2 linked regions of the Aureimonas sp. SA4125 genome follow. The protein of the gene in region 2 interacts with the protein of the main gene of each other region in a pairwise test. Links are inferred from orthologs where the notes say so. Each region holds a gene or a part of one and is shown on either strand. Other genes may lie near its edges.

Evidence for each region. The genes of interacting proteins can lie anywhere in the genome.
Region 1: the proteins of Sa4125_RS13220 (region 2) and groL interact in binary tests that used the Escherichia coli proteins (3 or more experiments, as listed by UniProt). The link is inferred for Aureimonas sp. SA4125 from one-to-one orthologs.

What each region holds. Positions count from the first base shown.
Region 1 is NZ_AP025032.1:364,107-370,205, forward strand. What follows is about bases 1,135-4,007. They hold groL (chaperonin GroEL), read right to left. Parts: upstream 3,464-4,007; coding sequence 1,805-3,463; downstream 1,135-1,804. Other genes in these bases: Sa4125_RS01775 (sulfite exporter TauE/SafE family protein), read right to left, coding at 1,135-1,603; groES (co-chaperone GroES), read right to left, coding at 3,588-3,884. Outside these bases: Sa4125_RS01765 ((2Fe-2S)-binding protein), read right to left, coding at 1-289; Sa4125_RS01770 (CsbD family protein), read right to left, coding at 534-713; more of Sa4125_RS01775, read right to left, coding at 836-1,134; Sa4125_RS01790 (TadE/TadG family type IV pilus assembly protein), read left to right, coding at 4,220-6,099.
Region 2 is NZ_AP025032.1:2,800,331-2,808,303, forward strand. Bases 4,843-7,842 are described here. They hold Sa4125_RS13220 (ABC transporter ATP-binding protein), read right to left. Parts: upstream 6,790-7,842; coding sequence 5,896-6,789; downstream 4,843-5,895. Other genes in these bases: Sa4125_RS13215 (MCE family protein), read right to left, coding at 4,843-5,896; Sa4125_RS13225 (ABC transporter permease), read right to left, coding at 6,770-7,842. Outside these bases: Sa4125_RS13200 (hypothetical protein), read left to right, coding at 1-2,334; Sa4125_RS24315 (lysozyme inhibitor LprI family protein), read left to right, coding at 2,547-3,026; Sa4125_RS13210 (ABC-type transport auxiliary lipoprotein family protein), read right to left, coding at 3,296-3,889; more of Sa4125_RS13215, read right to left, coding at 3,950-4,842; more of Sa4125_RS13225, read right to left, coding at 7,843-7,969. UniProt on the Escherichia coli protein: Part of the ABC transporter complex MlaFEDB, which is involved in a phospholipid transport pathway that maintains lipid asymmetry in the outer membrane by retrograde trafficking of phospholipids from the outer membrane to the inner membrane.

The sequences.
Region 1 (6,099 bases), 2.4 Mb from region 2 along the record:
CGCACTGCGGCACGTCGATGGCGACCCAGGCCGCACGAACGGCCTCGGCCTCGGTGCCCGCGACACCCTCGATGGTGATCACTTCGGACCCCTCGACGGTCGAGATCGGCGTGATGCAGGAACGGCGGGTCATGCCGTCGAGATGCACCGTGCAGGCGCCGCACTGGGCGACGCCGCATCCGTATTTGGTGCCGGTGAGCTTTTCGAAGTCGCGGATGACCCAGAGAAGCGGCGTATCGGGATCGCCGTCGAAGGTCTTTTCCTGGCCGTTGAGCATGAAGGTGATCACGGCATTCTCCTTGATAGGCAGCCGCGATGGGGCGTGCGAACGCGCCGGGCGACCGGATTTGATATGGTTCTAATCTGCCAGAGGAAGGGGCGAAGTGATAGGCAGGAGACCCTGCAATCTCACTGCAAAGGCCCCGCAGAGCGGTGCGCCGCTCTTCCGAAAAACGTCCCAACCCACGGAAAAAAAATAAAAAAAGGCCGCCCCAAAAAGGGGGCGGCCTTCCTACCGATCGGTAAAAAATATGTTAGGAGAGCGTGTCTTTGACCGCGTCCTTGACCTTGCCGTAGTTCTTTTCGGCCTTGCCTTCCGTCTTGTCGACGGTGCCTTCGGCCTCGAGGCGCTCGTTGCCGACTGCCTTGCCGGCAGTCTCCTTGATCGCGCCGCCAGCCTGCTTCGCGCCACCGGAGATCGTGTGCTTGTCCATGGTCTTAGCCTTTCAACATTGCCGCTTGCCGAATTCGCGCGGCCTGTCTGAAGAACGGCGCGCCGGCCCGAGGGTTCCGCCGGCAACGGCCGATGGTTGAGGCGATGGGCTTTGCTTGCCGCTCAGATCAGTTGCCAAATCTGGCTCAGCGCCAGGACGCAGATCAAAAGACCCACGAGGCGCAGAAGCCAGTTCTGCGGGATGATTCGTATCGCGTAGCCGGCAAACGGCGCGACCACCACGCCACCGCAGACGAGACCGGCCACGGCCATGGCGTTGGTCATCAGGTCTGGAGCGTCCTCCCAGTGTCCGGTCACCAGCGCCAAGGCGAAGGACAGCGAGACCGAGAGGGTCACCAGGAACTCGGCCGCATTGACCGATCCGATGACGTAGCGCGGCTGTCCCCCGGCGCCGAGAAGCCCGGATGTGACGATCGGCCCCCATCCGCCACCGCCGATGGCGTCGAACAGTCCCCCGACGAGCGCGAGAGGTGGCACCACTCTGGCGGGAACGGGTTTTTGGGGAACCTGGCGGAACGAGCGTGACAGGAGATAGGCGCCCATGACCGCCAGATAGGCCGCGACGTAGGGCTTCACCACGTCGCCGTCGAGGCCGGTCAGAACATAGGCTCCCAGGGCGCCTCCCAGAACGCCGAAAGGCACAAGCCGCCAGAACAGCTTCCAGTCGATGTTCTTGTGCCAGATATGGGCGCCGCCCGATGCCGCGGTCGTGAACAGTTCGGCTGCGTGGACGGAGGCGGAGGCCTGGGCCGGAAGCACGCCGAAGCTGAGGAGAACGGTCGAGGAGATGACGCCGTAGGCCATGCCGAGAGCGCCGTCGACAAGCTGCGCCAGCGCCCCGACGAAGAAGAAGATCATGAAATCGTGCATCTGGAACCCGCCTGAGAAAGATCACTCAGCCTATCCAAGCAACCGTCCGCGGACAGGCGGTGCGTTCCAAATTTACGGGCGTATCGAGCCGAAACAACCAAGTTCTCTGCGGCCGGTGCGAAAACACAAAAAAGGGCCCGGCATGACTGCCGGACCCCCTGTCGCGATGTGAGCCAATTGGGCCCAGGAAGCTCTCGCTTCTTAGAAGTCCATGCCGCCCATGCCGCCCATGCCGCCGCCCATTCCGCCGCCCATGCCGCCGCCGCCGCCGGCGCTCTCGCGCTTGGGAGCTTCGGAAATCATGGCTTCGGTGGTGACGAGGAGGCCGGCAACCGAGGCCGCATCCTGCAGGGCCGAACGGACGACCTTGACCGGATCGACGATGCCCATCTGGATCATGTCGCCGTATTCGCCGGTCGCGGCGTTGTAGCCGAAGGTGACCGAGGAGTTGTCGAGGATCTTGCCGACGACGATCGAGCCTTCTTCACCGGCATTGGTGACGATCTGGCGAAGCGGAGCCTGGAGGGCGCGGCGCACGATGGTGATGCCGGCTTCCTGGTCCTGGTTGGCGCCCGTGATGGTCAGGGCGTTGGAAGCGCGCAGGAGAGCGACGCCGCCGCCAGCCACGATGCCTTCTTCGACGGCCGCACGGGTCGCGTTGAGGGCGTCGTCGACGCGGTCCTTCTTTTCCTTGACTTCGACTTCCGTCGCGCCGCCGACGCGGATGACCGCGACGCCACCGGCGAGCTTGGCCAGACGCTCCTGCAGCTTCTCGCGGTCGTAGTCCGAGGTGGTCTCCTCGATCTGCTGCTTGATCTGGCCGACACGGGCCTGGATCTGCGCGCTCTCGCCGGCACCGTCGACGATGGTGGTGTTCTCCTTGGTGATGGAGACCTTCTTGGCGCGGCCGAGCATGTCGAGCGTGACGGTCTCGAGCTTGATGCCGAGATCTTCCGAGATCACCTGGCCACCGGTCAGGGTCGCGATGTCTTCCAGCATGGCCTTGCGGCGATCACCGAAGCCCGGCGCCTTGACGGCGGCGATCTTCAGGCCGCCCCGCAGCTTGTTGACGACGAGCGTGGCCAGGGCCTCGCCTTCGACGTCTTCCGAGATGATGAGAAGCGGCTTGCCCGACTGGACGACCTGCTCGAGCACCGGAAGCATCGCCTGGAGGTTCGAAAGCTTCTTCTCGTGCAGGAGGATGTAGGGGTCCTCGAGCTCGGCGACCATCTTCTCGGGGTTGGTCACGAAGTAGGGCGAGAGGTAGCCGCGGTCGAACTGCATGCCTTCGACGACTTCGAGCTCGGTCTCGGCGGTCTTGGCTTCCTCGACGGTGATGACACCCTCGTTGCCGACCTTCTGCATCGCCGAGGCGATCATCTCGCCGATTTCCTTCTCGCCATTGGCCGAGATGGTGCCGACCTGGGCGACTTCATCCGAGGTCTCGATCTTGCGGGCCGAGGCCTGCAGGGCTTCGACGACCTTGATGACGGCCATGTCGATGCCGCGCTTGACGTCCATCGGGTTCATGCCGGCGGCGACGGCCTTGCCGCCTTCGCGGACGATCGCCTGGGCCAGAACGGTCGCGGTCGTGGTGCCGTCACCGGCCTTGTCGTTGGTCTTCGAGGCCACTTCGCGCACCATCTGGGCGCCCATGTTCTCGAACTTGTCCTCGAGCTCGATCTCCTTGGCGACGGTGACGCCGTCCTTGGTGATGCGCGGTGCGCCGAACGACTTGTCGATGACGACGTTGCGGCCCTTGGGGCCGAGCGTCACCTTGACGGCGTCGGCGAGGATGTCGACGCCGCGCAGCATGCGTTCGCGGGCGTCACGGCCGAATTTTACTTCCTTGGCAGCCATTTGAATGTCTCCTCGATGCGCTCGAAACGAGCCGCATCGTGTTGAATTGAGGGGGAATGAGAGTTTGGACGCCCCGCGGGACAGGTCGCCCCGTCACCGGACCGGGGGTCCGACAGTCGACTGATCAGCCGACGACGCCCATGATGTCGGATTCCTTCATGATCAGAAGGTCTTCGCCGTTGAGCTTGACCTCGGTGCCCGACCACTTGCCGAACAGGATGCGATCGCCGGCCTTGACGTCCAGCGGCTGGATCTTGCCCTGCTCGTCGCGAGCGCCAGCGCCGACGGCGATGATCTCGCCTTCCTGCGGCTTCTCCTTGGCCGTATCCGGGATGATGATCCCGCCGGCCGTCTTGGTCTCGGACTCCACGCGACGCACGACGACCCGATCGTGGAGAGGACGGAAGTTCACAGTTGCCATAGTCGTTGGCCCTTCAGCTGTAGAGGACAACCGGCGCTCTTTCGGGCTGCCGGTTCGGATTGTTGGCACTCGCCTTGGCTGAGTGCTAGCGGCCCTGAAATAGGGGCCAGGCCCCATGCTTGTCAAGGTCGATCGCGGGGGTTCTCCCGCAATCCACCGGTCCGACGACGCTCCGGGGAAGCCTGCGCATGCACCCAGCGCGTTGAAATTTTTGCCAAATGGCGCCGACCCGTCGAAGTCGATCGATCCGGGAAACGCCGTCTTAACGCACGCTGGAGCTAAGGTGTTGGCGTCGTGGAAGGCAGTCTGCCGATCCATAATATCGGTGGTTTGTCATGAAGATACGGGAGTCGCTGAAGCGCTTCAGGCGCGGCGAAAAAGGCAACTTCGCAGTGCTGGGCGCTCTGGTCGCCGTTCCGCTGGTTCTGGCCATGGGCGGCGCCGTGGATCTCAGCATGATGTATTCGAACCGGGTACAGGTTCAAAATGCCGCCGACGCGGCAGCCCTTGCTGCGGCCAAGCAGTATTCCGTCGATCCAGATCCGGCGAATCTCGCGCTCTACGCGAAGAACTTTTTCGACGGCAACGTCAGCGGGCTGTCCCGGAGCACGGCCAGCCTCGTTTACGACGGCGTGAGCTTCGATGAAGATCACACGCGTCAGTTGAAGCTTCACGCCGAATATACGTACAGCCCGATGTTCCTGCCGCTGAGCGTGACCGCGTCCAAGATCTTCGGCGGCAAGATCATCAAGGTCGCCAGCACCGTGCAGGTGTCGGATACGACCGTCGAGGTGGCGATGGTGCTCGACACTTCCGGGTCGATGGCAAGTTCGCCCAGCGCCGGTGGCGAATCGAAGATTGTGACGCTGCGCCGCGTCGCCCGCTCTGCAGCGGCGAAATTCTTCGCCGGTTCCGGCGCTGCTTCCGACGATCCGGCGCGGGTCGCCGTCGTGCCGTTCTCGGGCGCCGTGAACCTCGGCGTGGACAATCTCGATGCCTGGTGGATGGACCCGAAGGGGCTGTCGCCGCTTCATCACGAGAACTTCGACTGGACGACGCTGACGGACGCCGGCGGCAACCGGCTGGCGACACCTTCGACGAGCGACAAAGGCTGGTACCTGACCGCCAACCCCGCCGTGCCGCTGACGCGCCAGTACGTCGTGAAGAACATGAAGACGCCGACGACCGTCAAGGATACGGCAGCCTGCAAGTACAAGGGCGAGACCTATTCCGGCTGCACCTGGTCGGGGAAGGACGGCTCCTGGGTGATGAAGAAGTCCTCCCCGATCTGCAGCCAGTCCAGCGACCCGACGGGGTGCCACCCCTACAGAATTACCTATGCCAGCAAGCCGATGTTCGAGCTCCGCGGCTGCGTCGAAGCGCGGGGCGGGGTCTATGGAGTGACCGACGACGCGCCGTCGGAGAAAAATCCCGCGACGCTCTTCGTTCCCTACATGGCCGTCGACGAGCCCGATTCGACCGGGTTCAACAATTTTCTCGCCGACGACGCCTTCCAGTTTCCGCAGGGGGTCTATCCGCTGGACGGCAAGAGTTTCTTCGCCCAGCAGCGCAACATGAACAAGTATCTCCTCTACCCGACCCGGACGCAGTCGAGGGAAGGGGACAATCATCGCTACAGCCCCAACCACATCTGCGATTCCGCGCCGGTGATGCCGCTCTCGACGGATGCCGCTGCGGTCGACGGCATGATCGGCGGGCTCGAGGCGGTGGGCGCCACCAATGTCGATGAGGGCGTCGGCTGGGGCTGGCGTGTCCTGTCGCCCGGCGAACCCTTCGCCGGCAGCCGTGCCTATTCCGACCCGAAGAATATCAAGGCGATCATCCTGATGACCGACGGCGAGAACACCTCCTACGTCTCGGGCAATGACGACAAGTCGTGGTTCAGCTCCTACGGGTTCGCCCAGGTGCCGGTCTACAATACGAAGAACGAGCAGACCGGGACGAAGGCGGGCCGGATCTTCGAACAGTCGGGCCAGTCGGTCAGCTACACCAATTCCGCCTTCACGCTCGCCATGGACGGCCGCACCAGGAAAGTCTGCGCCAACGCCAAGGCCGATGGCAAGAGCATCATGACCGATGCCAACGGCGCGCAGCTGAGCGACGAGCGCGGGCCTGTCGTGAAGGACGGCATCATCATCTACACCATCGCCTTCGACATTCCCAAAGCCTCGGCGACGAGAGTCGATGCGCTTCT
Region 2 (7,973 bases):
CGCCGCCAGGCCTTCGTCAGCGATCTCGAGAACTTCTCGCGCCAGCTGGCCGAAAGCCTTGGCGGCTCGTCCGCATCGATGCGCGGGGATCTCGACACCGCGACCGACATGATCCGCAGCGAGATCGAGGGCGCCTCGGGCACCCTCGTCTCCGAGATGCGGACCATCGCCAACCGACTGCGCGAGAACGTCTCCGGCGTCTCGACCGTGCTCCTGCGCGATGCCGACGCGGCGCGCGAGACGATGATCACGCAGAGCGCCGAGATCGCCTCGCAGCTGGCCGGCGCGTCCATCGTCATCCGGACCGAGGCGGACGAGGCCCGCCAGCAGTTGATCGACAGCGCCGGTGCGTTCAGCGAAGAGCTGAGCAACCGCCTGGCGGCCTCCGAGCGCTCGCTGAGCACGCGGGCCCGCATGATCACCGGCGATCTCGAGGAAAAGACGCGGATGCTCAGCGACATGCTCGCCGGCCGCGGCAGCGAGATCGCGCGACTGATCGACGAGGAGGCTCGACCGATGATCGAGCGTTTCGCCGAGAGTGGTGCGCAGACGGTGCAGCTGATCGAAGAATCGTCGCAGCAGGCGTCGACCCGCCTTCAGCAGGAGAATTCCGCGCTGATCGGCGCCCTGAGCCGTCGTGCCCAGGAAACCGTCGAGTCGCTCAGCCAGTCTTCGGCGGACATTCTGTCCAGTTTCGATACCCGGACCGGACAGGCTGTGGCCGCCGTCGCCGACATGCGCGACAAGCTGTCCAACGATATCGGCGCCCTGATCGGACGCCTGTCGAAGACCAACGGCTCCCTGCGCACCCTTGTCGACGACGCCGCGAACAATCTCGGGGCGATCGATGCGACCCTCCAGGAGGCCGGAAGCCGGTTCAGTGAAGGTGCCGACAAGGCAGCGGACCAGATCGCGTCCTCCTCGCAGCGTCTCGACGGCAATATCGCGCGGCTCGACCAGCTGTCCTCGACGACCTATTCCCAGGTCACGTCGATGGCTGGCCGGTTCGAGGATCACGGCCGGATCCTGCAGGAAGCGGCGAGCCTCCTCGATACGGCGCAGGGCAATCTGCGCACGACCCTCGAGGATCGCCGCGACGGGCTGGAAGAGCTTTCCAACGGCCTTGTCGCGCGCTCCGAGGAGATCGGGCAGCTGATGCGCTCGTTCGAGGAGGTCGTCGACGGCCTGTTCGAACGGACGGAGCAGCGCTCGCGGCTCCTGTCGACACGCCTGACCAGCGAGGTCGGCGCTTCGCTCGATCAGGCCGGCAAGCAGATCGACGCCACCGAGAGCCGCTCGCGGGCGGCAGCGGCAGAGATCCGCACCGCGGTGCAGACCGTCGTCGAGGACGCCACCACGCGCTTCGCCGGCGCGACCGAGGAAATGCGGCGTACCGCCTCGCAGATCCGGGACGATCTCGCCGCGGCCCGCGAGGAGATCAAGCGCGGCGTGTTCGATCTTCCCGAGGAGACGCGCGAGAGCACGGAGGCCATGCGCCGCGCCGTCGGCGACCAGATCCGTGCTTTGCGCGATCTCGGCGAGATCGTCTCGCAATCGGGCCGCGCCTTCGATGTCGGGGCGCGCCGCCAGCCGGCTGCAGCGGCGACCCGCACGGAACTGAGGCAGTCCTCTCAGATCGCCGAACCGGCGCCCGAGGAGGAACGCCGCGTGGCACGCACCGCGCCCGTGGAGCGGATCGCTGAGGAGCGCCGGGCCCCGGAGCGCGCGTCCGAGACGCGGCAGAATGTCCCTGCCCCGTCCGAGGGCAATGTCGCGCGCTCGCTGCGTGGCTCGCTCGACGTGGAGCGTTCGGCCCCTGCCGCATCGGTCCCGCCGATGCTCACGCCGAGCGCATCCCCGGCGCGGACCGAACCGGTCAAGGCGGGCGGCTGGGTCTCCGACCTCCTGCGCCGCGCCTCTCGCGAGGAGGACGACGAGGCGGCCGAGGCCGGGCCGGCGGAGCCGGCGGCGGCACGCTCGGCGGAGCACGTCGTCGAATCGCTCAACTCGCTCTCGGTCGACATCGCGCGGGCCATCGACCACAATGCCTCGGTCGATCTCTGGGAGCGGTATCGCAAGGGCGAGCGCAACGTGTTCACGCGGCGTCTCTATACGATGAAGGGACAGCAGACCTTCGACGAGATCCGGCGCAAGTATCAGCGCGACGCCGAATTCCGTTCCGCCGTCGACCGCTACATCGCCGACTTCGAGACGCTGCTCGGCGACGTCACCCAGCCGGACACCGACAACGCCCTCACGCGGACCTATCTGATGTCCGACACCGGAAAGGTCTACACCATGCTGGCTCACGCCTCCGGCCGCTTCGACAGCTGACGGGTCAGACAAAATAAGGAAAAGGGCGGCCGCTGGTCGCCCCTTTTTTTGTCTCGGCGGTGCGCCCCGTTGCCTGCCGGGGCGGCGCCTGCCAATCTTGGTCGCCCGATGGCGAACGGTGCTGGCCGGCGGGTCTGGTCAACGGCGGACGCGAGGGCGATCCAATCGGCGGCGCCCGTTTGCAGGGCGTAGAACTATGGAGCCCGGGACGCATGAACCGACTGTGGACGATACTGCCGATTGTGACGGTCCTCGGCTTTCCAGCTGTGGCCGCGGACACGACCGCCGCGGACGTTGCGACCATCAGGGCGTGCCTTGCCGACGCCGGCTCGGAACCGCACGGCTGCATCGGAAAGATCTCGGACGCCTGCCAGGAGCTGCCGGCAGGATCGACCACCATGGGCGTGGACGAATGCCTCGGTCAGGAGCAGGCGGCGTGGGATGTTCTGCTGAATGAAAACTATCTCAGCGCCACGGCTGCCGCGAAAGAACAGGACGCGTCCCTCGTCGAGCAATCGATCGAGCCCGGCGCTGCAAAAAGCCTCGTCAAGGCGCAGCGCGCCTGGATCACCTTTCGCGATGCCGAATGCGATCGGCGCTTCGAGCTCTACAAGGACGGCACGATCCGCACGAACATCGCGTCCAGTTGCCTGCTGATGCTGACGGCGACCCGCGCGCTGGACCTGCAGTAGACGGAATTATGCGACCTTCGCAGGGCCTCAAGTCGGGCTCTGGACGGCTTCGCACGCGGCTCCGTGACGCCGTGGCGCCGCGGGACGCAGGCTCCTCGCAGATCGGCTGTGGTCCTGCCTGCGTGCGGACGCTCCGCTGTCACTGCCCGTGGCCGCAATTGTTCAACCGACGGCCGCGACGGTTCACAGTCAGGCAAGAAGAAGGGCGCCGCCGGCAGGGACAATTCCGGTTCCAGGCAGTCGGCCCCGGACTTCCCGGGGTCTCCCGCTCAGACCAGGCCGAGCGTCCACTTGACGATGTCGGACGTCACGCGATCGAAGGCGACGTTCAACGCGGCGATATAGCCGGGATTGCCGGCAACCGTCACCGGCGCGGACGCCGAGAACACGCGGGTGGCGCGCACCGTGCCGTTGCGGTCGTTCAGCGCCTTCACGGCGATCTCGACCACCGCGGAATTTCCGTCTCCCGCATCGATCTCGAACTTCCGGATCTCCATCACGACCTGATAGTCGATCGCGAGGCCCTGCCCCGGCACGCCCACGGCGCCGACGCGGCCGGTATTCTCGAAGGCCTGGACAAACCGCAGCTGGACCATGCGCGGCAGGCGGTCGCTCCACTGGCTGTTGCCGAGGTATTCCACCGTATAGCTCGTCGGCTTCACGACGATCTGGTTGCTGTCGAGGGTCTTGATCGCGGTCGGCTCGGGGATGAGCAGTTGCGCCCGCGTCGAGCCCGGCATCTTCACGACTTTCGGGGGCGCAATCTCGTAGGTGTCGGGCGGCGTCGCGCCGCCGAGCGATGCGCAAGCACCGAGTCCGAGCGCCAGGAGCGCAATCAGGGCCGTGCGGGAAAGGGCGTGCATGGTCAGAAATCCTCTACGCATTACGATGTCTCGCCGCACGCGGCCCGATACTGTCGCGCATCATCGACGCTGACGGCCGTTGAACTGCTTGACCTCGTCGCCGCCATAAATGATCCGGCTCGGATTGGCCTGGAAGTCGGTGACGGCGCCCTCGATCCGGTTGACGGATCGGGTGACATCGCGCACCAGCGTGCGGATTTCCGACAGGCCGTTGCCGGAGAAGGCCTGGATGTTGTCGGCGATCGGCCCGATCCGGGCGTTGATGCTGGCCGCGGTCTGGCGGATGGCGCCCAGCGTCGCACTCGCCTCCGCCGCCAGCCCTTCGGTCGAGTCCGCGTTCAGCAGCCGGTCGAGGGAGGCCAGCACCGTGTCGAGACGGGTCGAGGCGGTATTGACCTTGGCGCTGGTCTGCTGCGCGTTGGTGATGATCTCGTTGATGTCGGCGCTGCGGCCGCCGATGTCGTTGGCGATCTTGGCGATCGAGTCGGCGGCAGCAGCCACGTTGTCGGTCGCCGAGGAGACGTTCGTCATCGCCCGGTTGACGGTGGCCGGGTCAACGCCTTCGAGGATCGCGTCGACGCGCTGGCGGGTGCCGTCGAAGCCGGTCAGCGTCGTGTCGGCGGTGCGGATGGTCCTGTCGACCCCGTCGATCACCGACTGGATCACCGTGGTCTTGGCCCTGATGCCGGCGACGATGTCGGCGACATTGTCGACCGTCTCGGTGATGCGACGCTGGTCGATGCCGGTAATCAGCTGGCTCGCTCTGTCAACTGTCTCGCTCAGCTTCGTGCTGGCGGCGGCGGCATTGTCGCCGATCGGGCCGAGATTGGCGATGAACCGGTCGATCGCCTCCCTGTTGGTGCCGAGGCTGTCGGTCACGCCCTTGATGTTGCGGCTGATGCCGGTGACGTTGGCGACCGTCTCACGGATCGCCTCTCCCTGCTCGCCGACGAGGCTCGCCACGTCAGAGATGTTCTTGGCGGCACCCGAAATGTCGGTGAGCGTTCCCGATACCTGTGCCGGGTCGACCGCCGCGAGGATCTTGTCGGCCGAGCCGAGCGTCGAATCGAGCTTGGTCGCGACGCTCTGAGCAGTGTCGGAGATTGGCCCGAGACTGGTCAGAAGCTTGTCGATGCTCGGCGTATTGCGCTGCAGGGTCTCGCCGAAGGCGCCGACGCTGGCGGTCGCCGACTTCACGGACTCGACGATTCCCCCGATGTTCTCGGACTGCGTCCGCAGCGTCTGCGACATGGCGGCGACATTGTCGACAGTGGTGCGCACCGACTGCGGGTCCACGGCCTCGATCACATTCTGGGCCGATTTGATCGCCGCCGGCAGCGCCTCGGCCACGGTGTTGGCGGTCCCGGCGAGGCGGCTGACGCTCTTCAGGAAATTATCGATCTGGCCGGAATTGGCGGCGAGGCTGTCGGTGAAGACCTTGACGTTCTCCGAGGTGGCCGAGATGTTGGCGGCAGTGGTCTCGACGGCCGGCCCGACATCGGCGACCATGCCTTCGAACTGCGAGAGGATGTTGTCGGCACGCTCGGCGATGTCCTTGGCCGTCGCGAGAATGTCGGTCACATCGGAGGGATCGGCCTTGATCACCGGCACGGCGCCCTGCTCCTGGGCGTAGCTGATGATGTTGCGCTCCTTGACGTCGCCGCCCTTCAGCTCGATGAAGGCCTGGCCCGTGAGGCCCGCAAAGCCGATCGTGGCGCGCGTCGAGGTCGTGATCGGTGTCGTTGAGTCAACCTTCGTGGTGGCGATGACGACGCGCGGATTGTTCGGATCGATCCTCAGACTGCGCACGTCGCCGACCTTCAGGCCGTTGAAGAGCACCTGGCTGCCGACGCTGAGACCGGTGACGGAGCCCTCGATCCGCACCAGAAGCGGGACCTGGCTGTCCTGGCTGGAGACATTGGCCGACCACCACACGAAGCCGAAGCAGAGCACGAGGACGACGACGCTGAATATGCCGACGAGGACATAGTTCGCTCTGGTTTCCATCACTTCGCCTCTTTGGTGCTGGCTGCGGCGGGTGCTGCCCGCGGTGTAATCGTGCGGGCGCGCTTACCGTGGAAATAGGACTTTACCCAGGGGTCGTCGGAGGCGAGCATCGTCTCGATCGTGCCTTCGACGAGCACCTTCTTGTTGCCGAGGACGGCGATCCGGTCGCAGGCCTGGTACAGACTGTCGAGATCGTGGGTCACCATGTAGACGGTAAGCCCGAGCGTATCGCGAAGGGTCATGATCAGTTCGTCGAAATCGGCAGCGCCGATCGGATCGAGACCGGACGTCGGCTCGTCCAGGAAGACGATGTCCGGGTCGAGGGCCAGCGCCCTTGCCAGCGCCGCGCGCTTGATCATGCCGCCGGAGAGCTCGGAAGGGAACTTGTCGGCGGCGTCGGGCGCAAGGCCGACGAGATCGATCTTCAGCCGCGCGAGCTCGTTCATCAATCCCGGCGACAGGTCGAGATACTCGCGCATCGGAACCTGGATGTTCTCCAGCACCGACAGCGAGGAAAACAGCGCGCCATGCTGGAAGAGGACGCCCCAGCGCTGCTCGACCGCGAGCCGCTCGTCGTCGTTCGCCGTTTCGTAGTCGGTGCCGAAAATCTCGATGCTGCCGGCCTGCTTTTGATTGAGCCCCAGGACGGTGCGCAGCAGCACCGACTTGCCCTGCCCCGATCCGCCGACGAAGCCGAGGATCTCGCCGCGGCGCACGTCGAGGTCGAGCTTGTCGAGAACGGTCTTCTCGCCGAAGGACACCGTGACGTCGCGCACCTTGATGATCACATCGTGCTTGTCGGCATCCGCGGCAGCGACGAGCGCCGGCGCGCCCGCTGGCGCGGTGGCGTCGGCCTCACCCGGGGCGATGGCGTCAGAAGCTGATGGATGCATAGAAAATCGCAAAGAAACCGTCGACGAGAATGACGAGGAAGATGGATTTGACGACCGAGGCCGTGACGTGCAGGCCGAGGCTCTCGGCGCTGCCGCCGACTTTCATGCCTTCCGCCGAGGCGACGACGCCGATGATGATCGCCATGAACGGCGCCTTGATCAGGCCGGCTGCGATCGTGCCGAGATCGACGGCTTCGCGCAGGCGCTGGAGGAACGCGGCCGGCGGAATGCCGGAATAGAGCCAGGTGACGGTGATCGCGCCGGCAAGGCCCATGATGTCGGCGATGAAGGCGAGAAGCGGCAGCACCAGCGTCAGCGCGACCAGCCGGGGAAAGACGAGGACGCCGATCGGATTGAGGCCGATGACCTGCAGCGCATCGACTTCCTCGCGCATCTTCATGGAGCCGATCTCGGCCGTGATGGCGCTGCCCGAGCGGCCGGCGATCATGATGGCGGTGAGAAGGACGCCGATCTCGCGCAATTGCAGGATGCCGACGAGATCGACGACGAAGATCTCCGCGCCGAAGTTGCGCAGCTGGAAGGCGCCCTGCTGGGCGATGATGGCGCCGATCAGGAAACTCATCAGCGCGATGATCGGCACGGCGCGCACGCCCATCCGGTCCATCTGCGTGATGATCGCGGGCAAGCGCACCTGCGTCTTGCCCGTCGCGCGCCGTCCGGCGCCAATGATCGATGCGCCGATGATGTTGAGGCCGATGACGATTTCGTCGCGAATGGCGAAGACGCCGGAACCCACGGCGGCGAAGGCTGCCGTCACAATCGAGCCCTGGCGCCGTGCCGGCTCCGGCCGTTCGCGGTCCATCGACGAGCGGACCGCGTCGAACAGAGCATTGTCCTTCGCGCTCACGCCGGACACCTCGACCGCGGCGCCCCGGTCGCCGAGATTGCGCGTCAGCTGCTCGACGAGATAGGCACCGGCAGTATCGATCTTGCCGATCCCGCCGCAATCGAGCGTCACGGCGCGCCCAAGGTCCGCCGCGCCTGTCTCGGCAACGGTCTTTTCGATCGAGCCGATGGTGCGGGCGAGCCAGTCGCCGCTGAGGGCAAGCACGAGCCCGCCCTCTTCCTTGTCGGCGACGAGGACCGGAGCGACCGTCTTTCGCCCGTCTGCCTCGACGCGAAGGGCCGCGTCCGAACTCTCCACCATATCCGCCGTCATGACC